One region of the Solibacillus cecembensis genome, then DNA from elsewhere that is predicted to be linked to it. Evidence: riboswitches for the same ligand, from Rfam matches in the RefSeq annotation. Region 1 holds a riboswitch; each other region holds the start of a gene.

What was found. A riboswitch is a leader RNA that binds a small molecule or an ion and turns the genes downstream of it on or off. The one in region 1 is predicted to bind lysine.
Positions count from the first base shown of each region.
Region 2: another riboswitch for lysine. It lies ahead of ACQKIH_RS18505 (amino acid permease); the one in region 1 lies ahead of ACQKIH_RS20020 (transporter substrate-binding domain-containing protein).
Region 3: another riboswitch for lysine. It lies ahead of ACQKIH_RS03370 (ACT domain-containing protein); the one in region 1 lies ahead of ACQKIH_RS20020 (transporter substrate-binding domain-containing protein).

Region 1 is NZ_JBNNMF010000030.1:27,170-35,292, forward strand. It holds gene ACQKIH_RS20000 (toxic anion resistance protein) at 1-431, shown strand, start outside; gene ACQKIH_RS20005 (DUF6501 family protein) at 502-699, opposite strand; gene ACQKIH_RS20010 (amino acid ABC transporter ATP-binding protein) at 1,091-1,825, opposite strand; gene ACQKIH_RS20015 (amino acid ABC transporter permease) at 1,838-2,572, opposite strand; gene ACQKIH_RS20020 (transporter substrate-binding domain-containing protein) at 2,667-3,527, opposite strand; lysine riboswitch at 3,693-3,875, opposite strand; gene odhB (2-oxoglutarate dehydrogenase complex dihydrolipoyllysine-residue succinyltransferase) at 4,026-5,273, opposite strand; gene ACQKIH_RS20030 (2-oxoglutarate dehydrogenase E1 component) at 5,360-8,123, opposite strand, start outside.
Region 2 is NZ_JBNNMF010000025.1:22,279-30,401, forward strand. It holds gene ACQKIH_RS18475 (ABC transporter ATP-binding protein) at 1-125, shown strand, start outside; gene ACQKIH_RS18480 (hypothetical protein) at 112-1,716, shown strand; gene ACQKIH_RS18485 (DUF4097 family beta strand repeat-containing protein) at 1,706-2,431, shown strand; gene ACQKIH_RS18490 (nitric oxide synthase oxygenase) at 2,677-3,720, shown strand; gene ACQKIH_RS18495 (restriction endonuclease) at 3,767-4,318, opposite strand; gene ACQKIH_RS18500 (CynX/NimT family MFS transporter) at 4,385-5,584, opposite strand; lysine riboswitch at 5,746-5,925, shown strand; gene ACQKIH_RS18505 (amino acid permease) at 6,022-7,482, shown strand; gene ACQKIH_RS18510 (RNA 2'-phosphotransferase) at 7,693-8,123, shown strand, end outside.
Region 3 is NZ_JBNNMF010000003.1:18,862-26,984, reverse strand. It holds gene racE (glutamate racemase) at 1-363, opposite strand, end outside; gene ACQKIH_RS03405 (MarR family winged helix-turn-helix transcriptional regulator) at 380-823, opposite strand; gene ACQKIH_RS03400 (helix-turn-helix domain-containing protein) at 897-1,118, opposite strand; gene ACQKIH_RS03395 (acyl-CoA thioesterase) at 1,188-1,631, opposite strand; gene sdhB (succinate dehydrogenase iron-sulfur subunit) at 1,813-2,589, opposite strand; gene sdhA (succinate dehydrogenase flavoprotein subunit) at 2,605-4,350, opposite strand; gene ACQKIH_RS03380 (succinate dehydrogenase cytochrome b558 subunit) at 4,509-5,123, opposite strand; gene ACQKIH_RS03375 (YslB family protein) at 5,396-5,815, shown strand; gene ACQKIH_RS03370 (ACT domain-containing protein) at 5,932-6,411, opposite strand; lysine riboswitch at 6,536-6,713, opposite strand; gene uvrC (excinuclease ABC subunit UvrC) at 6,743-8,123, opposite strand, start outside.

The DNA of each region.
Region 1 (8,123 bases):
AGTGGCTTGACCGAAGAATGTACGATTTAGAAATATCGCGTGAGGTAGCAATCCAATACGCACCACAAATTCGATTAATTCAGCAAACAAATCAGTTGCTCATCGAGAAAATTCAAAGCTCGATTATGAACATGATCCCGCTTTGGCAGTCACAAATTGCGATGCTTCTTAGTATGAATAACCAACGCCGCGCCATGCAGTCCCAGCAGCGCTTAATGGACGCCTCAGAGGAGCTTCTACGCAAAAACGGCAAGATGCTCGAGACAACATCTAAAAGCAGCAAACGACCTACTGTGAACCATGAGGACATTGATCGTTTTAAACAAACCCAATTAAGGCTGCTACAAGATATAGAAGATACGTTGCGCGTGCAAGTAACAAGCAATGAAAAGCGCCATGAAATCGAACATATTATAATTGATCAAAAATAAAAAACAGCTCGTCTTCGTGAAGTATCCCCTTCACTAGACGAGCTGTTTTTCTCATTTCATTTAGTAGCTATTATGCGAAATACTCTTTGTAGTATCCGCCAATTTGACCTGTATTGTCGATAACAAAAATGAACTCTTCCGTTTCATTTTTCACTTCGTATTCTTTTCCAACTGTTAATACATTTGAAACTAAATACTTTGCTGCGTTTGTGTGCACACATTTCACAGTACGAATCGTCGGTGCATCTTTCCATTTTAAATGTAACATTTGTCTACCTCGCTTTTATATAACTTGTATATTATCATTATCTATTTTATACGATTTTGTCCTAAGATGATAGTACCTATACAAAGGAACCGCAATTTTTCCCCTCAATTACGGACTTTATGCCTTCCATTTCAAAATAAAGATGCATTCTCCGCGAAAGTTTGAGACCCCCCACTTATTAAAGGTTCACCATATGCAATTGTCGGTTTGAATGTCCTTTGTAATCATGCTACACTACTTTTAAGAGGTGGACTTCATGACTTTTGGTAGTGTTCCGATGTGGTTTTTCGCAATTGCCATTGCTTTTGCTATTATTTTTTTCATCATATCTGAATGGAACTCTAGAAAATAAGCTTGCAAAATTTTTGCAAGCTCTTTTTTATATGCGCGATTATGCTAACGTACGTTTTAAAAATTCTTTTGTGCGGTCATGCTTTGGATTGACTAACACTTCACTTGGATGTCCCTCTTCCACGATTACCCCTTTATCCATGAAAACAATGCGGTCCGAAACTTCTTTCGCAAATTCCATTTCATGCGTCACAATCAGCATTGTGTTTCCTTGGTCCGCAAGCATACGCATTACTTTTAATACTTCCCCTACCATTTCTGGGTCTAATGCTGACGTCGGTTCATCAAAGAGCATCACATCTGGATCCATGGCAAGTGCACGCGCGATTGCCACACGCTGTTTTTGTCCGCCTGATAGTTGACGAGGTTTTGCATTTTTATAAGCGCTCATACCCACAATTTCTAAATATTTAAGTGCTTTTTCCTTTGCCTCTTCCTTAGAGCGTTTTAACACCTTCACCTGACCAACTGTACAATTCGTTAACACATCTAGGTTGTTAAATAAATTAAATTGCTGGAACACCATCCCTAAGTGTGTACGATACGCTTCAACGCTCTTGAGATCCTTTAAGATGTTTTCCCCTTTGTATATGATTTCACCACCACTAGGCGTTTCTAAAAGGTTTACACAACGTAAAAGCGTTGACTTCCCCGAGCCAGATGAGCCGATTAGACAGACTACCTCGCCTTTATTTACACTAAAATTAACATCCTTTAACACTTCATTGTTGCCGAATGATTTATTTAAATGTTGAATGTCTATTATTTTTTCCATTGTTGATGCTCCTTACATTATGTTTTCAGGTTTGCGTACAACTTCCATTTTATACGCTTCAGGACCATCTAATCGCTTTTCTACCCAACGTAAAATACGAGTAGCTGTAAATGTCATGACTAAATAAATCATACATGCAATGAAGAAACTTTCTGCAAATTTGAAGTTTGCCCCAGCAACAGACTTTGTTTGATAAAAAAGTTCCGTAACACTAATAACACTTAATACAGCTGTATCTTTAATATTCATCACTAATTGATTCCCTGTAGCAGGTAAAATATTGCGGGCTACTTGAGGTAAAACGACATAAATCATTATTTGGAGATGGTTCATCCCAACGGCTTGTGCCGCTTCATATTGACCTTTATCAACGGATACGATTCCACCTCGAACAATTTCAGCCATATAAGCACCGGTATTTAATCCAACAACGACTAAAGCCGCAATAAATCGATCCAATTCTAAACCGTATGATGCTAACCCATAGAAAACAACCATTGCTTGTACAATCATTGGTGTACCACGGAATACTTCTACATAAACCGTTAAAACAAAGTTGAAAGTTTTTAAAATCATGCTTTTAAATGATTTTTTCTTCATCGGAATCGTATGCATAATTCCGATAAAAAATCCGATAAACGCACCGATAATTGTACTAATGATGGCAATTGCCAAAGTCATATATGCGCCACGTAGGAACATTTCCCAGTTATTTTCGAGTATCGTTAAAATAGTTTCTAAACTCATAAGAAGTCCCCCTAACAGCATTAGCTGCCTTATATGTACCTAACTAATAGAAAAAGTCCGCTCAATTGGCGGCCCTTTTCCATTAATAGTTTAATTATTGAGCGGCTGGTTGATTGGCAATTGCTGCTTCCATCAACTTTTGACGCTCTTCTTCAGAAATACCTTTTAATATTTCATTAATTTTATCCGTTAAATCATAGTCTTTACGAACCCCTACTGCGATTGAAACATCTGCTTCTTCTACATCAAAGCCATCCTCTAACACTGAATACGTAAAGTTTTCATTTGCTGCTGCTGCAGAAATAGCTTCTGGACGCTCTGCTATATAACCATCAATCACACCTGATTCAATAGCAACACGCATTGCTGGGAAGTTATCCATTGCTACTTGTTGCTTCACATCTGGAATTTGATCGATTACTTTATAGTTTGATGTATTTAATTGAGCTGTAATTTTTGCCCCCGCAAAATCGGCTATTGTTTTCGCATTTTCATATTTACTACCTTTTTTCGTTACGATGACGAAATCCGATGTATAATAGTTTTCTGTGAAATCAATTGATTGTTTACGGTCTTCTGTGGGGCTCATCCCTGCAATAATGGCATCAACGACACCTGATTGAAGCGCCGGTACTAAACCATCCCATTCTGCTTTTACAATGACTAACTCTTTGCCTAAACCTTCAGCAATTTTTTTGGCAATTTCTACATCGTAGCCACCTGCATATTCTTTTTCACCATTAATTTGTACGCCACCATTTGAATCATTCGTTTGCGTCCAGTTAAATGGCGCATAGCCTGCCTCCATACCAATTTTGAATACTTCTTTCGATTCAGTAGTAGAGTCAGACCCTTCCGATCCACTTGTAGTGTCTTTTTCTTTGTCTGCGCCACATGCTGCTAATACAAACATGGCCATCATTACTGTAAACAATAATACTAGTCTCTTTTTCATAGTCATTCTCCCCCTATTAATTTCATATTTTTGAGCTATTTTATTATTGGAAAAACATATTTCAATCAAAGTAGATGAACATAAAATTTTTGCCAATTAAAAAACGACCTAAAAGAAGATTTTAGGTCGCTATATTTATAAATAGCTCAAATCCCCACAATCCCATATTGAGATAGCACAACTCGATTATCATGGAGATAATCGAGACAGTTCTGCAATTATTCACTGCAAACCCAGCTTAAAAAGAAAGAGCTCTTTTAAACTTCGGCGGTAGTTCCTTCTTTTCCATCTCGTTGCATGCTCTATGCTCCATGAAAAACTAATAAATACCGCGCCTCTACCCCACAAGATTGTGAGGTTATTATTAAATTGTTTAATGTATGAATAATACTATAATTCAATACTTTCTGTCAATAGTAATTATTTTGATAGTTATATTTACATAGAAAAAACGGACACATCCCCATTTGGAGATATGCCCGCCTTTTAAAGTGATAATTAAGAGTTTAATAATAAATCTTCTGGGTTTTCAATCATTTCTTTAACTGTTTTTAGGAAACCAACAGAATCTTTACCATCGATAATACGGTGGTCATAAGATAATGCCACGTACATCATTGGACGGATTTGAACTTCACCGTTAATCGCTACTGGACGGTTAACGATTGAGTGCATACCTAAAATACCAGCTTGTGTACCGTTCATGATTGGTGTAGACATTAATGAACCGAATACACCACCGTTAGTGATTGTGAAAGAACCACCAGCCATGTCGTTTAAGCCTAATTTTTTGTCGCGTGCTTTACCAGCTAATTCTCCGATATTTCTTTCGATTTCAGCGAAGTTTTTGCTGTTTGCATCACGTACTACAGGTACTACTAAACCTTCTTCAGTTGATACCGCAACACCGATATCAAAGAATTTATTTAAGTGAATTTCGTCACCGCTAATTTGTGCGTTCACGTATGGATATTTTTTAAGTGCTGCAACAACAGCTTTCGTGAAGAATGACATGAAACCTAATTTGATGTCGTTATCTTTTACGAATTGCTCTTGTTTGCGTTTACGTAATGCCATGATGTTTGTCATGTCGATTTCGTTAAATGTTGTTAACATTGCCGTTGATTGTTTAACTTCTAATAAACGTTTTGCAATTGTTTGACGACGACGAGACATTTTCTCAACTGTTACACGGTCAGAATCGCCTGCAGGAGTGAATACCATTGGGCCGTTTGCTGATACCGCTGCAACTGCTGCTTGTGCTACTGGAGCTGTACCGTGAGCTGATACATCTTGTACACGTACACGACCTTGTGGATCTACAGGAGAAATTGCCGCTAAGTCAATTCCTTTTTCACGAGCTAATTTACGTGCTGCTGGTGAAGCAATTACACGATCCGTAGACTCTTCTACGATTGGAGCTGGTGCTACAGGTGCTGCTGCAACCGGAGCCGCTGGAGCTGCAGGTGCCGCTTCTTGAACTGGTGCTGCTGGAGCAGGTGCTGCGCCTTCGCCAGCTTCAACTACTGCGATTACTTGACCTACAAGAACTGTATCGCCTTCTGGAGCTAAAATTTGAGTTAATACACCCGCTTCTTCAGAAATGATTTCAGCGTTTACTTTATCTGTTTCTAATTCTACGATGAATTCGCCTTTTTCTACGCGATCTCCAACTTTTTTCACCCACTGAGCAATTGTACCTTCTGTAATTGATTCTGCTAGTTCAGGGACTTTAATTTCAGCCACTTTAATTTCCTCCTTTAATTACCTATACAAGTTTGTATAGATAGGCTACCTGCTATACAAGTAGCCTTTTTAATTTCATGATTCGATTATTTATCTAATGCTTCTGTAATTAATTTAGTTTGAGCAGCTTTATGAGAATCGCCGTCTCCTTCAGATGTCGAGCTCATTGCAGGACGTCCAACATAACTTACTTTTTTGCCTTCAGCCATAGCATATAAAGTTTCAAGAACATACATCCAAGAACCTTGGTTTTTCGGCTCTTCTTGTACCCAAACGATTTCTTTCACATTCGGGAAGCGCGCAATAATGTCCGCTACTTGTTGTGTCGGGAATGGATAGATTTGTTCAACACGTACGATGTGTAGGTGGTCGAAACCTTCGCCGTCCTTCACACGTTCCGCTAAGTCAATCATAACTTTACCCGTACCAAGTACTACTTTTTCTACTGCTGCTACGTTTTTGCCTAAGCCTTCTTGCTCAATCACTTCTTGGAAGCGGCCTGTTGCAAGTTGTTCCGCACTAGCTGCTGCTAATGGGTGACGTAATAATGATTTAGGTGAAACGACAACTAATGGACGAACGCCTTCTGTACCTAATAGACCGGCTTGACGACGTAATAAGTGGTAGTAGTTGCCTGCATTTGAACAGTTAGCTACGAACCAGTTATTTTCAGCTGATAATTGTAAGAATCGTTCCATACGGCTAGATGAGTGCTCTGGACCTTGACCTTCATAACCATGTGGTAAAAGGATAACGAAGCCAGATTTTTGACCCCATTTAGCGCGCGCACTTGAAATGAAGTTATCGAACATAACTTGTGCCATGTTAGCGAAGTCACCGAATTGTGCTTCCCAAATCGATAGTACATTTTCATTTTCTAAGTTATAACCATATTCATAGCCAACAACACCCGCTTCAGTAAGTGGTGAGTTGCATACTGTGAATGACGCTTTTACGCCATCAACATGGTGGATTGGTGTATATTCACTACCATTGTTTTTATCATGTAACACTAGGTGACGTTGAGAGAACGTACCGCGCTGTGCATCTTGACCTGTAAAACGAACTGGTGTAGCGTCTTGCGTAATTGTCGCATAAGCTAACGTTTCCGCATGACCCCAATCAATTTTTGCAGTTGCAAATGCATCGCGACGTTTTTCTAAAATTTTACCTAGTTTGTTTTGTGGTTCGAATCCTTCCGCAAACACTAATAAATCTTCATTTACTTTGTTTAAGCGATCAAAATCAACAGCTGTAGCGATTTCTGGGAAGTCCACCTTTAATTCTTCTGGCATTTCGATGGCTACATGCTCATCTTTTTCTGCCATTGCTTTTACATGATCATACGCTGCTTGCATTTCTGCATATACGTTCGTATCAATTTCTTTCACTTGCTCAGCTGTGATAACATTAGCAGCTGCTAATTCAGCACCATAAAGCGCGCGAATTGGCTCATGTTTTGCAACTAACTTATACGTTTCTGGGTTTGTTACTGTCGGATCATCCGTTTCATTGTGACCATAACGGCGGTAACCGATTAAGTCAATCACGATGTCCTTAGCAAATTTTGCACGGTATTCCGCGATGAAACGACCTACTTGTGCAACCGTTTCTGGGCTATCTGCGTTCACATGGATTACTGGAATATCATAGCCTTTTGCAGGGTCTGATGAATAGACAGATGAACGTGAATCATATAATTCCGTTGTGAAACCAATCATGTTATTCGAAATGATGTGAACCGTACCGCCCGTAGAGAAGCCTTCTGTTTGAGAGAAGTTAAAGCCTTCTGTTACGATACCTTGACCAGCAAATGCTGCATCACCATGAAGTAAAATACCTACTGCTTTTGACGCATCATGTTTAGCCGTACCTGGAGCTGTTGTATCGTCTTGTACAGCACGAGCCGCACCTAACACAACAGGATTCCCTACTTCTAAGTGTGATGGATTGTAAGCAAGTTTTACATTCATACCTGTTGAACGCATATAAGATGCACCCATGTGGTATTTCACGTCGCCCGTCCAGCCTTTTGTAATTTCAAGACTGCCGTCTGCAGGCATAAATAGTTCATTTGAAACATGTGCAAAGTCAGAGAACATCATGTCATATGGTTTGTTTAAAATATGTGTTAATACATTTAAACGGCCACGGTGAGCCATACCAATACGTGCGTTTTTCACGCCATTGTTTTCTGAACCTTTTAAAATTTCATCTAATAAAATAATTTGTGTATCTAACCCTTCACCAGAGAAGCGTTTTTGACCAACAAATGTTTTGTGAATAAATTTTTCGAAGTTTTCAACGCGTGTTAAACGCTCTAACACAGCCTTCTTTTCGTCTGTAGATAATGTATTTTTAAATACGCCTGACTCAATTTTCGATTGAATCCACTCACGCTCTACATCATTTTGTAAATGTGAATATTCAACGCCCACTTTATCAGTGTAAATAGCTTTTAAGTAAGCGATCGCATCTTTACCGTTTGCAATGCCAGCTGGTACATTTTTGAAAAATACTGTTGCTGGAATAGCTGCTAAATCTGCGTCAGTTAAATTGAATACGCTTTCTTTAATTCGAGTCGTGTCTAATGTACGGTTTTTTAATGGATATAAATCCGCAGCTAAATGACCATATTCACGAATCGCTGCAGCTAATTTTACGGCAGCTAAAACTTTCGTGTAATCGCCTGTGCCTGTTGTGTCCCCTGAAACAACAGTCTCACCGTCAGAAAATACCGGTGCGCCATATGCTTGGAATAATTCTACTAATTGTAGTTCTACCTCTTCAGGAGATTGCAAGTATAGGTCATACTGTTCCATCACATAACCTAAGTTAGGACCAGAAAAT
Region 2 (8,123 bases), on a different contig from region 1:
GTAGTGATGGCTTACATGTTCGTATTGTTAATGAACATAAGCCCTTGCAAGATGCGATAATAGTGGAGTCTTCTTTAGAGGATGCGTACTTGTATCACGTAGTAAAGAAGGTTGAGCGGATATGAAAATAATTATGAATTCCGTACTGATTGCGAAAGGGCATTTACTTACACAAACGAGGTCTTATACGTTTTTTTTAATCATTGGTTTAACACTTTTTTAAGTTACTTATTCATTCCAAGTGCTGACCGACATTATGAAGTGTTTTACATTGGTGGAGTACGAGGGGTTTATAACTCAGCCTGGCTCGGGGGCATGCTTGCCATGGTCAGCAATTTGCTATTATGGTTATTCGGTTTTTACTTTTTAAGAGGAACCATTAGTAAGGATGAGCAGCTACGTGTAGCACCGTTCATTGCGACTTCGCCAATTACAAAGAGCGCATACATTTGGACAAAGGTTTTGGCAAATTTTATTATATTGGTCATCATTAGCGCATCATTGCTGTTTTCGTTTATGTTTATGCAAATTATTAGAGCAGAGGACACAGACATTATATGGGGAGATTATTTGATGCCCTACTTTTGTCTGACCCTTCCATCTTTATTTCTTTTGGCTTCTCTTACGATTGTTTTTGATGTGATTGGGTGGCTAAAAGGTACTTTAGGAAACGTTATTTTTTTCTGCATGTGGATAGCAATTAGTGTATTATCGATTTCATTTTCAAATGTACTGCTCGATTTATTTGGATTAAATACAATTTTGTCAAACATGGTCAATGATGCGGCCCAAGTATTCCCGTTTTTAAAGGATAGTGACAGTGGGGGAAGTTTTGGCTATTACCCAGTAGCGAATGTCTTAACATTCACATGGGAAGGGATTGTATGGACAAAGGAAATGTTGATAAGTGTTTTTCTTTGGGGATTCATTGCAGTATGTAATATTTTGTTAGCGATAGTATCGTTTAATCGTTTTCAAAAGCAAAGGCAACTTACATCTGGTCCTAAAAAGCAGGAAGTAATTGAATTAACAAGAAAGCAAGTAGATGCGCGGGTATTATCACCAGTACAGTTCGAGCAATCAATCTACTATGCTCGATTGATTATTGGTGAGTGGAAGGTCTTACTGAGAGGGTATTCTAAATGGCTATATGGGATTTTAATTATTTCTATTATTTTAAGTTTTGCCTTACCAATGAATATTTTAATAAGTTGGTCACCGTTATTCATGTTATTCCCACTTGCTATTTGGTCAAAAATGGGTACGGTAGACACTACTAATCGAACGGAACAGTTAATACTGTCCACGTTTAATGCATCAATAAAATATTTTATTACATGGCTTTCTGGTCTATTTATCACGCTCATTTATTCGTTCGGATTTGTTTTACGACTTAGTTTAGCTGGGGATACTCGTGCGGGGATTGCTTATGTAATTGGGATTATGTTTATTGTGACATTGGCGATTACGCTAGGCTATTTCACTAAATCAAGAAGGGTCTTTGAATCAATTTATCTTTTACTATGGTATATGGGACCAGTTAATCAAATCCCATATTTAGATTTCGCAGGGCTTTCTACAAATCATTCGTTACAGTATTTTATTATTTCTATATTTTTAATGGGTAGCGTAGTTATTTTACAAAAGAAAAGAAAAGAAAAGAAAAGAAAAGAAAAGAAAAGAAAAGAAAAGGATGGGATATGGGATGAAATATAAACTATTAGGTATTATAGGTGCGGTAATTATCTCCACTGTTATATTGATCGGCTTTGTGATAACTAAGGAAGATTCAAAAACATCGACGCAGTATAATATCGACAATATTAATACGATTGAAGTTCAAACAAATGCTTCAAATATCGTATTTGTTGCATCTGAAAATAGTGAGGTCACAGTGCAAACTTCTGAAAAAATGAAGGTAGATACTACGATTTCAGGCGATACTTTACGTATTGTATCAGACGGTACAGGGAACGGAATTGTAAATTTAAAGAATGGAGAAATACTAATAGATATACCAACAAGTGCATTGCTTAGGCTAATCGCAAATACAGATTCTGGGGAAATACATGTAGAGGACATTGGTTTATCTAGCTTAAAAGCAACGTCGATATCAGGGGAAATTACTGTTAAACGACTAACTGATCAATTTACGATTGTTAATGAATCGGGTAACGTTGAAGTAGCATCGATTGGAGATTCAATCGGGCATAGCAACATAAAGACTAATTCTGGCCATATTAATGTACAGTTTTTAGAAAAACCACAAGCTATAACTGCGGAAACAAAGTCAGGGAAAATAACAACCGCCTTATTTCCAGCTGCTAGTATTAAATCACAGAATGCTGGCTATATACTACAAGAGGGACTTGAGACAGAAGAGGATTTTTTACAGCTAAATAGTATAACGGGGAATATTAATATTCACTAAAATATTTGCTATATAAATTGAACTAAAGAACCCATCTTTTATTAAAGATGGATACCCCCAGAAAAGAACATAAATTCCTTTCGTTTTCTGTTGTGGAGTATTCTAAATAGATAGCTGACTAAATTGTATGGCTATGAATTTGAACACTTTTAGTCATATATATAAAATACATCTTTGTTGTGGAAGGGCTTTCATTGTGTTTGTTTCAAAAACAATACAAAATGAAAGAAGTAGGGGGACACAATATGAACATACAAGAATTAAACTCATTTTTAACTTTATATAAAAAAGAAACGCAGCAAACGGAAGAGTGGCTAGAACGCCGTCTCATTCAAGCGGTGGACCCACAATTCAGTTTTACAACAGAAGAATTAACTTTTGGTGCGCGTGTTGCTTGGCGCAATAGTAATAAGTGCATTGGTCGATTATTTTGGAATAGCTTAACGGTGTTGGATCAACGTCATTTATTGGATGAGGAAGCGATTTTTGCTGCATTACTGGAGCATATTTCCTTTGCTACGAATAGTGGGAAAATTCGTCCAGTTATTTCGATTTTTGCGCAAAATCGGGTACATATTTGGAATCATCAGCTCATTCGCTATGCCGGCTATGAAACGGCGGATGGTGTGCTAGGTGATTCAGATTCACTCGCTTTTACAAAAACATGTGAAGCACTCGGGTGGCGCGGAGCACGGACAAATTATGATGTGTTACCACTTGTCATTCAATTAGATGACCACCCACCGAAATTTTTTGAAATTCCGAAAGACGATGTAGTCGAAGTGCAAATCGAGCATCCACACTATGATTTTTCGAGCTTACAAATGAAATGGTATGCCGTTCCGATTATTTCGAGTATGCGCTTTAATATTGGTGGAATTGATTTTCAAGCAGCACCGTTTAATGGCTGGTATATGGGCACGGAAATTGGCGCGCGTAATTTAGCTGATGAAGCGCGCTATCATTTCTTGCCAAAAGTCGCACAGCAAATGGGGATTGAAACGACTTTGAATGCATCACTTTGGAAGGACCGTGCACTCGTAGAATTAAATGTAGCGGTGTTGCATTCCTATAAAAAAGCAGGTGTGAGCATTGTCGATCATCATACTGCGGCGCAACAGTTTGAATTGTTTCAACAGCAGGAGCAAAAAGAACAGCGCGAAGTAACAGGGAACTGGACGTGGCTCATTCCACCACTGTCACCTGCGACAACGTCTATTTATCATCAACCGATACCTAATAAAACGAAGAAGCCGAATTATTTTTATCAGCAACTTCCTTATAAATAAACAAAAATCCCCCTCATCCATCAAAGGAATAAGGGGGTTACTTGCGTCATTTATTCAAAATAATATCAATTAATTCATCGCGATCAATTAAATAAACGCCATTAATATCGGCCAGTTTTTTTGCCTGCTTTGTAAAATGGCTATTTGTCACAACCCAAGCTTCAGTCGCATTGTACATTTTGACAGCACCGATAATTTCCTGTACTGCTTTCACACCAACGGAACTAGAATAGCGCTTTGCCTGTACAGCAATGATTTCTTTACCATCGTTTAAGATTAAGTCTGCACCATAATCCCCGCTTGTCGCTGTGTAGCGCACCTTAAAGCCGCGGCGTTTAAATAACTCACCTAAAAAACGTTCGAAATCTTCACCGCTCATCACATCAACTTCACGGATGCCGGATTTGCGTAGCTTTGCTGTTTTTCGCGATCTCCACCAAATTTTAAAAGCGATTAATAATACAAAGTAAAGAGCAATCCCAATGCCGATACCTTGCAATGTTTCGCTAAAATACCAGCCAGCCGCACCTGCCAGGATGATCATGACCAATGTAAAATTAGGCATTCTTTTCTTTCTTCGTCGATTACGTTTACGCAACTTCAATATACTCCTTTAAGTTTTAATGTAAGTAGAGTATACCATAAATGAGCACATACGTTTGCTTTAGATAAATTGCTTTTTCGCGCTTATAAAGGAAGCAATAAATAATAGTGCGGAAGCGATTAAAAATAATGCAATCGGGATTGTCCAACTATTTGTCGCATCATGAACAAAGCCGAATAAAACAGGTCCAATTGCTGCGATTAAATAACCGACAGATTGCGCAAAGCCTGATAAATCAGCAGCTTCGAAGGCTGTTTCTGTTCGCAATGTGAAAAACATAAGGACAAGGCCAAATGAAGAACCGCCTGCAAAACCTAAAAACACCATCCATAATACGGCCAAGCTCGTCCACTCCATTAATACACCAGTAAACCCAATCACATAACAAAGTGAAAAGAAGAGTACAATCGGACGTTGTGATGAAAGTTTTCCAGCAATAATGGGAATGATAAATGTTAATGGAATTTGCGCAAGTTGCATGATAGAGCCCATCCAGCCAGCATCTTGTGCACTCATTCCCTGACTAATGAAAATGTCCGGTAGCCAAGCGCTTGAGCTATAAAAAATGAACGATTGTAAGCCCATCGTTGCGGCAATTGCCCAGGCAAGAGGGGATTTCCACATTTTCTTTTTCGGTGCGTCCGAGCTGGCAAATTTCATTTCTACTTTGTGGTCTTTCAATAAAGGAAGCCAAAAAAGTAATGTTAATATTCCTAAAATAAGTGAAAAGCCAAGTGCAGACTGCCAGCCAAAACCTGATGCAATCGGATAGCTAACACCTGCAGCAAGACCGGCAGAAATATTCATCGACACGGAATAAATCCCCGTTAATATGCCAATATGAAGCGGGAATTTTAGCTTGAAGTAACTAGGGATGAGCACGTTTCCGAAAGCGATAGCAACCCCGATTAGAATTGTCCCTAAAATAAGTAGTGCAGTCGAACCAACTGAACGTAGTAAAACACCTGCACATAAAATAATGACTGAATAAAACAGTGTCCATTCCATGCCAAATTTCCGAGCGATACGAGCGGCAAAAGGTGATACCACCGCAAAAGCAAGTAACGGTATGGTTGTTAAAAAACCAGCGAGAACGTTAGAAATGCCGAGTCCATCTCGTATAAAGGATATGATGGGTCCAACGACTGTTAAAGGTGTTCGGAGTGTTGTCGCAAAAAAAATAATAGCTAGTGTAAATAGCCAAATAGATTTATTAGATAGTAAGTTTTTGTTTGTGTTTGTATCTAGTTTGGAATTCATTTTCCACGCTCCTGTTCTTGAATAAAACCCATTATACCAGACACCACTAATTGTACGAATAATCTAAAAAGAAAGAAAAGTTCGAATCGGTTGCTATCAAAAAAATGGTATGCTAGAATTTGAATCGTTATTGAAATTAAATATTACATTACCTCATGTCAAAATGAGGTAGAGGTCGCAAGCATTAATATTAGTATAGCGGAGATTGAGAAAATCGGTGAAACTATATGAAAGGAATGATTGCCGAAGTGTCATTTTGATTCTCAAAAGATGATGCTGGGGCTGTCTCCGAAAGGAACAGAACTGTCACATGTGTAAACATGTGTTGAGCTATCTTTCAAGTTTGTCTGGTGTTAAATAAAGCCGTCACAAAAACTTGTGGCGGCTTTTTATCTTCATTTAACTCTATACAAACGAAACAAAAAGGAGAATTTTTCATGAGTGAGATAAAAATCGATCAACTTGGTAATAAAAATCAATTAAAAAGAAGCTTGAAAAGTCGTCACATTACGATGATTTCTTTAGGGGGAACAATTGGGACAGGGCTCTTTTTAGCTTCTGGTGGTGCAATTGCACAAGCAGGTCCTGGTGGTGCATTACTTGCCTACGCATTAATTGGTGTGATGGTGTACTTTTTAATGACGAGCTTAGGTGAAATGGCCGCGTATATGCCAACTTCTGGTTCGTTCAGTACGTATGCAACGAAATTTGTTGACCCGGCACTAGGCTTTGCATTAGGTTGGAACTATTGGTACAACTGGGCAATTACGATTGCAGCAGAAATCGCAGCTGTATCGTTAATTATGAAATATTGGTTCCCAAATAGTTCATCGATTACATGGACAATCTTATTTATTGTCGTTGTTCTATCATTTAACTTAATGTCAGTTAAAGCGTATGGTGAAAGTGAATATTGGTTTTCGATGATTAAAGTAGTAACCGTGATTGTATTTATTATTGTCAGCTTCCTGATGATTTTTGGAATTTTAGGTGGCAATGATCCGGTAGGCTTTAAAAACTTCTTCGTTGGAGATGCACCGTTTAATGGTGGTTTCCTAGCAATATTCGGTATTTTCTTAGCGGCAGGTTTCTCGTTCCAAGGGACAGAGATGCTTGGTGTAACAGCTGGTGAAACAGATGATCCAGCAAAAAATATTCCAAAGGCGGTACGTTCAGTATTTTGGCGTATTTTACTGTTCTACATTTTTGCAATTGGTGCAATTGGTTTATTAATTCCGTATACGGATTCACGTTTACTATCAGAAGATATTGCGACAAGTCCATTTACATTAGTATTTGAAAACTTAGGCTTTGCATTCGCGGCATCCGTGATGAATGCGATTATTTTAACAGCGATGCTATCTGCCGGAAACTCTGGTTTATATGCAGCAAGCCGTATGTTATTCCAATTAGCAGTCGATGGAAAAGCGCCGAAGTTTTTTGCAAAAGTGAATACACGCGGCATTCCAGTGTATGCGTTAATCGCGACAATGGCTGTAGGTTGCGTATCATTTTTAGCTTCATTCTTTGGTGATGGTGTTGTTTATATTTGGTTATTAAACGCATCGGGACTGTCCGGATTTATTGCATGGCTAGGAATTGCAATAAGTCATTATCGTTTCCGCCGAGCATACGTTGCGCAAGGGCACTCACTAAGCGATTTGCCTTATGTATCGAAATTTTTCCCATTTGGTCCATTATTCGCGTTTGCTCTATGTACGATTGTTATTTTAGGACAAAATTACATGGCGTTCATGGGTGGCACAATCGACTGGTACGGCGTTTTAGTATCATATATTGGTATCCCTTTATTCGTAGCACTGTGGGTCGGTTATAAATGGAAGCACAAAACGAAAGTCGTGCCATTAATGGATTGTGATTTAACAAATAAGTACTAACTTGATTCAGTAAAGCTGAATCAAGTTTGTGCCCCGGCGTAATTGATTAGGAAAGCAAAATCTCATTTATTTGAGGTTTTGCTTTTTTTATTCTGCTTATGCCAAAAGTTAAATCGAGATGGTATTATTAGAATATAATGAAGGAACTAAACATAGCGTTGCTACCAGCAGGCTATTGACGATAATAGAAAGTGAAGGAAGTGAAGAAGGGTGACTGTTTCAACGGGGTTTTATAAAAAAATTTACAACTGGCTAATGGATGCGGAAAAAAGTGAAGTGCTATACCGACCATTTATAATAGATGGAAATCCGTACAAATCACGTGTGTTTTTAGTCGGTTCGAATGCCATGCCGTTATTTAAGGTGATACCAAGCGGCGAAAAGTTATTTGCTGATGCATTAGTGAATACCGATTTATTGGAAGATTTATTTTTCAATGAAATCAAACATGCACCGCGTGAATTTAAAGGATCGTTACACTTTGCTAAATGGCTGCAAAACGAATTAGATGAAACGACCGTTTATACATCTTTAAATGCGTATCAAGTGGAAAATGCCGATGATTTAAAGTTAGTAAAAAAGGAAAACCCAGAAGCTTTTGCACGCGGGCAAGTTATATTTGAAGAGCTATTTAATGAGCT
Region 3 (8,123 bases), on a different contig from region 1:
TTTTATCGTACCCTCTGTTGCTAATACGACGATTTCATTGCGTTTTGTCTTTTTAACTGCAGCTCTTGCCCCTGCATTTATGACACCTATAACCGGAAATGGCATATGTTTTTGTAAACTTTCTAACGCTACTGCTGTCGCTGTATTGCAAGCAATGACAAGCAGTTTAATATTCATTTTTTCAAGTGCCTTTGCCATTTGCCAAGTAAAATTTCGTACTTCTTGTATCGTACGTGGCCCGTATGGACAACGTGCTGTATCACCAATATAATAAATTGTTTCGTTCGGCAAAAGCTCCATTATCGCTTTTGCAACTGTTAACCCGCCAACTCCAGAATCGATTACACCAATTGGGGCATTCACTACTACCGCCTCTATCCTATTTCATTAATAAATGTAACTTTTGTAAGTTCTTTGATAATTGTTCAAATTCCGCTTCATCAAATTCACCCATAATATCATGTAAATAATTTTGTCGTTTCAATATTACCTCTGCAATAATGCGTTCTCCTTCTGGTAAAAGGTGAATACGTACAACTCGGCGATCCTTTTCGTCACGAACACGTTGCACTAACTCATTCTTTTCCATACGATCAACTAAATCCGTTGTCGTGCTAAACGCTAAATACATCTTTGTCGACAAATCTCCAATCGTCATATCACCTGACTCATGTAACCATTGAAGCGCAACAAACTGTGGAGGTGTAATTGTATAATTACTTAAAATTTCGCGACCTTTTTGCTTAATTAAGTGTGAAATATATCTTAATTCTTTTTCTAGGATTGCTACAGATTCAGAACTATGTCTGCTTTGACCTGTCATCTAGTTCATTCACTCCCCAAAACTTTTCATAACCCTATTTTGAAGTTTTTTGCGTAAAATAGCAAGTATACACTTAGTTTATAGATAATTCTTGCAATCGCAGTAATTCGATTAATGCTTGTGTTCTACTGGAAACCCCTAGTTTTTGAATTGTATTTGAAATATGGTTACGAACCGTTTTTTCGCTAATGCCAAGTTTATTTGAAATATCTCGCGTCGAATAGTCTTTTATCAATAGTTCAAAAATTTCTCGTTCTCGCTTTGTTAACAGCGAACGATGCTGCGAACTCGTCATTTTGCAACACCCTCCTATCCTCTTCTTTGTAAAGTATGTCAATACTCCAAAGCGGGTGAGGGCATTTAACTATTTCTCCATTAATATTTTTTTCTGCTCTTCTAAAATCGGGGCACCTTTACCCGTCTCAGAATTTAACTGCACTAACGTACCGCGTCCAGTATAACAATTTTCACCCTTCGCATTTTTCACTAAATAATGTATATCCATAGATGACGTACCAATCGAGGCTGTTTTCACAAAAACGGTCAACACTTCATCAAAAAACGCTTCTTTCAAATAATCACATTGTATGTCTGCTACGACAAGCATGTTCTTACTACCTGATGCTGGATTAAATTGAAATCCTAACGCCTTTAAATATTCGATTCGAGCATATTCAAAATAAGTCAGTACCTTCGTATTGTTCACATGACCATACATATCTGTTTCCGAAAAACGAACCTGCACCTCTGTCGAAAAATTAAAACCCGCAACCCATTGTTGTACATCCTGAATATATGTAGCACGCATCACAATTCCTCCCTTTTCACTGAAAATTCCCCATTGATATAATGAATGCCCATTCATTATATCATGATTTTATTTTCAATTAACCCGAAAACATAAAAAAACTTGGGTAATAATAATTTACAGAGAGGATTCTTCCCCATAAAAAAGGCCCCCACAAATGTGAGGGCCCCTAAATTTATTATTAGTCAACCATGTGGTCAGAACCGAAGAAGTTCTTGAACATTTGAACTGTTGTTGCACGGTTAAGCGCAGCGATAGAAGTTGTTAAAGGAATCCCTTTTGGACAAGCAGCTACACAGTTTTGTGAGTTACCACAGTTCGCAAGACCACCGTCGCCCATAATTGCAGCTAAACGCTCATCTTTGTTCATCGCACCAGTTGGGTGAGTGTTGAATAAACGTACTTGTGATAATGGTGCTGGTCCCATGAATGAAGCTGATTCAGACACGTTTGGACATGCTTCCATACATACACCACAAGTCATACATTTAGATAATTCATAAGCCCATTGACGTTTGCGCTCTGGCATACGAGGACCTTCACCTAAATCGTACGTACCATCGATTGGAACCCATGCTTTTACTTTCTTCAGTGCATTGAACATACGGCTACGGTCAACCTGTAAGTCACGTACAACTGGGAAAGTTTTCATTGGCTCTAAGCGAATTGGTTGAGTTAGTTTGTCAACTAATGCTGAACATGATTGTTGTGGACGGCCATTGATGACCATCGAACAAGCACCACAAACTTCCTCTAAACAACTCATATCCCAAGATACTGGCGTCGTATTTTGACCTTCAGCAGTTACAGGATATTTTTGAATATGCATTAATGCCGAGATAACGTTCATACCTGGACGGTAAGGTACTTCGAATTTTTCAACGCGTGTTGAGCCATTTTCTGTATCTTGACGAACGATTTCTAACTTAACTGTTCTTCCAGTATTTACTGTTTCCATTGTTTATTTCCCCCCTTAGGCCGAGTAGTCACGTTTACGTGGTGGAATTAACGAAACGTCGACTTCTCCATAGGTAATAATTGGTTCACCAGTTGCTGGATCAAACTTCGCCATTGTCGTTTTTAAGAATTTCTCATCATCACGTTCTGGGAAATCTGGTTTATAGTGAGCACCACGAGATTCATCACGTAATAATGCACCCTTTGTCATTACTTTAGCTAGGTATAACATATTTTTTAATTGACGCGTAAAGTGAGCACCTTGGTTTGACCATTTTTGTGTGTCATTGATGTTAATTTTTTCCCAACGCTCTAGCAATTCATTTAATTTATCATATGTTTTTTCTAGACGGTCATTATGACGTACTACCGTCATATTGTCAGTCATCCATTCACCAAGCTCTTTGTGTAGTAAGTAAGCGTTTTCTGTGCCATCCATAGAAAGGATTGCTTCCCATTTCGCTTTTTCTTCCTCTTCACGAGCTGTGAAAATATCTTCTGGTAAGTCTTCTGCGTGCTTTTTAAGCGATTTTGCGTATGCTACTGCGTTTGGACCAGCAATCATACCACCATAAATAGCAGATAATAATGAGTTCGCTCCTAAGCGGTTTGCTCCGTGTTGTGAGAAATCACATTCACCTGCAGCAAATAAGCCTGGAATTTCAGTCATTTGGTCATAGTCAACCCATAATCCACCCATTGAGTAGTGAACTGCTGGGAAAATTTTCATTGGTAATTTACGTGGGTCATCCCCTACGAATTTTTCGTAGATTTCGATAATACCACCTAATTTGATGTCTAATTCATGTGGATCTTTATGAGAAAGATCTAGGTATACCATGTTTTCGCCGTTAATACCAAGCTTTTGGTTTACACATACGTCGAAAATTTCGCGTGTTGCGATATCACGTGGTACTAGGTTACCGTAAGCTGGGTATTTTTCTTCTAGGAAGTACCAAGGCTTACCGTCTTTATAAGTCCATACACGTCCACCTTCACCACGAGCAGATTCTGACATTAGACGGTTTTTGTCGTCTCCAGGAATCGCTGTTGGGTGAATTTGAATCATTTCACCGTTTGAATATGTAGCACCTTGTTGATAAACAATTGATGCCGCAGAACCTGTATTGATAACAGAGTTCGTTGTTTTACCAAAGATAATACCAGGACCACCTGTTGCCATAATCACAGCATCAGAACGGAATGATTTAATTTCTTCAGTGCGTAAGTCTTGTCCTACGATACCGCGGCATACGCCTTCGTCATCCAGAACCGCACCAAGGAATTCCCAGTGTTCGAATTTTGTAACTAAACCAGCTACTTCGTGTGCACGAACTTGCTCATCTAGTGCGTATAATAATTGTTGACCCGTAGTTGCACCTGAGAATGCTGTACGGTGCATTAATGTACCACCGAAACGACGGAAATCAAGTAATCCTTCTGGCGTACGGTTGAACATTACACCCATACGGTCCATTAAGTGGATAATTCCAGGGGCTGCATCACACATACCCTTAACTGGTGGTTGGTTTGCTAAGAAATCCCCACCGTATACTGTATCGTCAAAGTGGATCCATGGAGAATCCCCTTCACCTTTTGTATTTACTGCGCCATTAATTCCGCCTTGTGCACATACAGAGTGTGAACGTTTAACAGGAACTAACGAGAATAATTCAACTGCTGTGCCTTCTTCAGCTGCTTTAATCGTAGCCATTAAGCCAGCAAGACCGCCGCCAACGACGATGATTTTACTTTTCGCCATGATTATTTCTCACTCCTCATATATAATTGCTAATTACTTTTACTCACAATTCATTCATCATCAATTTCTTACTCCTCATATATAATTGCTAATTACTTTTACTCACAATTCATTCATCATCAATTTCTTACTTTGTATCAGTGTTACAGTTTGAAAAATTAAACGAATGCTAAGATTGCCGCAACACCCATAATACTTAAAATTACAAATACTAATAATGTAATATAAGTTGCGATTTGTTGAGACTTTTTAGATTGCGTAATACCCCAGCTTACTAGGAATGACCATAAGCCGTTCGCTAAGTGGAAAGTTGCAGATAAGATACCTACGATGTAGAATCCTAACATTACTGGATTCGCTACGATTTCAGCCATCATATCAAAGTTAACTTCTTCACCGAACGCTTTTTGAACACGTGTTTGGAAAATATGCCATGCAATAAAGATTACAAGGAATATACCTGTAAAGCGTTGTAATGCGAACATCCAGTTACGGAATGTGCTGAAGCGTTTTACGTTGTTCGTAGCAGTAAATGCAATATACACTCCGTAGAATGCATGGAACATAAGTGGAATATAGATAATAATCCATTCCATTGCTAACAATAATGAATGCGGAACTAATTCCATCATTCCTGTTGCGGTATTGTAAGACTCTTCACCGCCTACAGCAGTGAAGTTTAAAGATAAGTGGAACGCCAAGAACAATCCTACTGGAACTACACCTAATAACGAATGTAAGCGGCGCCATAAAAATTCACGATCTTTCGACAAAACTGTTACCCCCCTTAAGTACTTGAAATTCGCATCTATAAAGTCACCATTTTGTAAATGTTGATTATTGACTGCGTATCTCATCATGGTACAATATTATGACATGTCCATTGTACTCTCCACAGATACTAGCGTCAAGATAACATCGAACATTTCATACCCCTTTTAAAGACGGTATTACGCTGTTTAAAGTCACTATTATTCTACTTATAGTTCGACTTTCTATATATCGAATTAAATTACAAGAAAATTTAGGAAAGAGGTTTTTTTCAATGGAACCGCATAAAATGAAAACGATTCCAACTTTTGGCTATGAAATCGTTCGCGATCATTTACTTTCATCCATTTTAGGAAAACATGAAGCAGATGTCCTTTATTGGGGTGGTAAAGAAGTCGCTCGTCAATTCCCATTATTTTCAATGGAAGAAGCATCATCATTTTTCATGGAGGCGGGTTGGGGACAACTCACTTTAGAAAAAGAGCTGAAAGATGAGATACATTACATACTCACTACCGAAGATCCTGACACTCTCAATATTGAGCAGCGCTGTTTTCGATTAGAAGCTGGATTTCTAGCAGAGCAAAAACAAAAAACGTTTGGCTATTTAACGGAATGTTACGAGGAAAAAAATGTGAAGCACAATTATGTTAAATTCACTTTAAAATGGGATTTAAAAGAGCCAACCAGTTAATTATTCACCATCTATTGATAAAGCTTCAAGCTACTTTAGAAAGTAGCTTGAGGCTTTTATTCATTTAGGAAGCCTACAATCCGTAGCACCTCGCCTTTTTATAGAAATGAATGATTTTACTGAATTAAGGCAAACTCGTCATGCAACATATTAGCTGCTTGCATCATCTCGTCTTGTGGCACAATAACCGATACTTTAACTTCCGATGCACTGACCATTTTAACAGGAATATGCCCCTTCCCTAACCGCGCAAAGATTCGTGCTGCTACGCCTGGACCAAAAATCATACCTGATCCCGTAATCGAAATTTTAGCCAACCCTACTTCAAAATCAGCAAATCGAAAACCTAAAGCAACTTTACTCGACTCCAATATTCGTAAGCTTTCAGCAAATTTCTCCTTCGTAATTGTAAATGACACGGTTGGTTTGACACCATCCATTACCGACTGCACAATCATATCCACATTGATATTATTTTCTGCTAAAATACTAAATACTTCCGAAAGTGATGCTGTTTCATAAAAATCATAGCCAATTGTTAGTCGAATGACATCCGCTTCATAAAATACCTCGCGCACCGTTAAATTATTCCCCATTGTTTGCAACCCCTTTATATTAGCACTCAAAAACAAAATTTCAGTTTTGTCATACACGAAAAAAAACGACCTTCCACGTATAGGGAAAGTCGCCGTCAAGACAAATAATAAAAGTTAGATGTGCTCTTTGGATAGCTCTCCAGAACATGCGCTCTGACAATTTTACATCTCTTAAATGCAAAACCAGCAATTTGTGCGAACAATACACAATTCACTTCGGCAGTTTCCCCTTTCAAATGCATTCAACGGAATTGTCCTTCCTCATGCATCTTACTTTTGACTACTGCGCCTCTATCGATTGAATTATTCAATTATGTTTCACTCTAGCACACTATAAATCCTTTTTCAATGATTGTTCCTGAAAATGGTGATGAATCGTTTCAGCAAGTTTCTGTGATATGCCCGCCTCAATCAACTGGACAACGGATGCTTCACGTATTTTTTTCACTGAACCAAAATGCTTCATGAGCTGTTGTTTACGCTTCGGACCAATACCTTCAATACCGTCCAACGCCGAAACAATCGTATTCGCCTGTCGCTGCTGTCGTAAAAATGTAATCGCAAAACGGTGTACCTCGTCTTGAATACGCTGCAATAAATAAAACGCATCACTCGTTCTTTTTAGTGAAATAGGCTCTACTGGGTCACCGAATAATAATTGAGACGTATTATGCTTATCATCTTTTGCTAATCCAGCAATCGGAATATAAAGACCTAACTCATCTTCAATGACTTCACGCGCAACTTCCATTTGCCCTTTCCCACCATCAATAACGATTAAATCGGGAAGCGGTAAATTTTCTCGCAACACACGTGTGTATCGACGTCGAATGACTTCTTGCATCGCGCCGTAATCATCATGTTTCGCGGCTTCCTTCGTTTTATATTTACGATACTCTTTTTTCAGTGGCTTGCCGTCCACAAAAACAACCATTGCTGAAACCGGATCCGTGCCGTGCATATGACTATTATCAAATGCTTCAATGCGCATCGGAACGGGAATATTCATTGCCTCACCTAATGCTTCACACGCACCAATCGTACGTTCCTCTTGCCGCTCAATTAGTTGGAATTTCTCATGAATCGCAATATCTGCATTTTTCGTAGCTAAATCAACTAATTCCTTTTTCGAACCTTTTTTAGGAATAACAATTTTCACCTTCAAAAGCTCTTCTAATAAAGCGCCATCCACCTGTGTAGGAATGAAAATTTCTTTTGGCAGCATATGGTTTGGTTCTTCATAAAAACGCCCGACAAATGTTAAAAACTCTTCTTCTGGTTCATTATATATCGGAAAAACGGAAACATCTCGTTCGATTAACTTTCCTTGTCGTACAAAGAAAACTTGCACACACATCCAGCCTTTTTCCACAGCATAACCGAATACATCGCGATTGCTTAAATCACCTGTCACCATTTTTTGCTTTTGCATAATCTTTTCGATATGCGCCATTAAATCTCGATATTCTTTCGCTCGTTCAAATTCTAATTTTTCAGCTGCATCCAACATTTTTTGTTCTAAATCCTGCTTTACTTCTTCATAGCCACCATTTAAAAACTTCGCAATTTCATCGACCATTTCGCGATACACTTCGTTGTCAATTTCCTTCACACATGGTGCCAAGCATTGATCTAAATGATAATAAAGGCATACTTGCTTCGGAATAACGGCACATTTCCTCAATGGGTAAAGTCGGTCTAATAATTTTCTT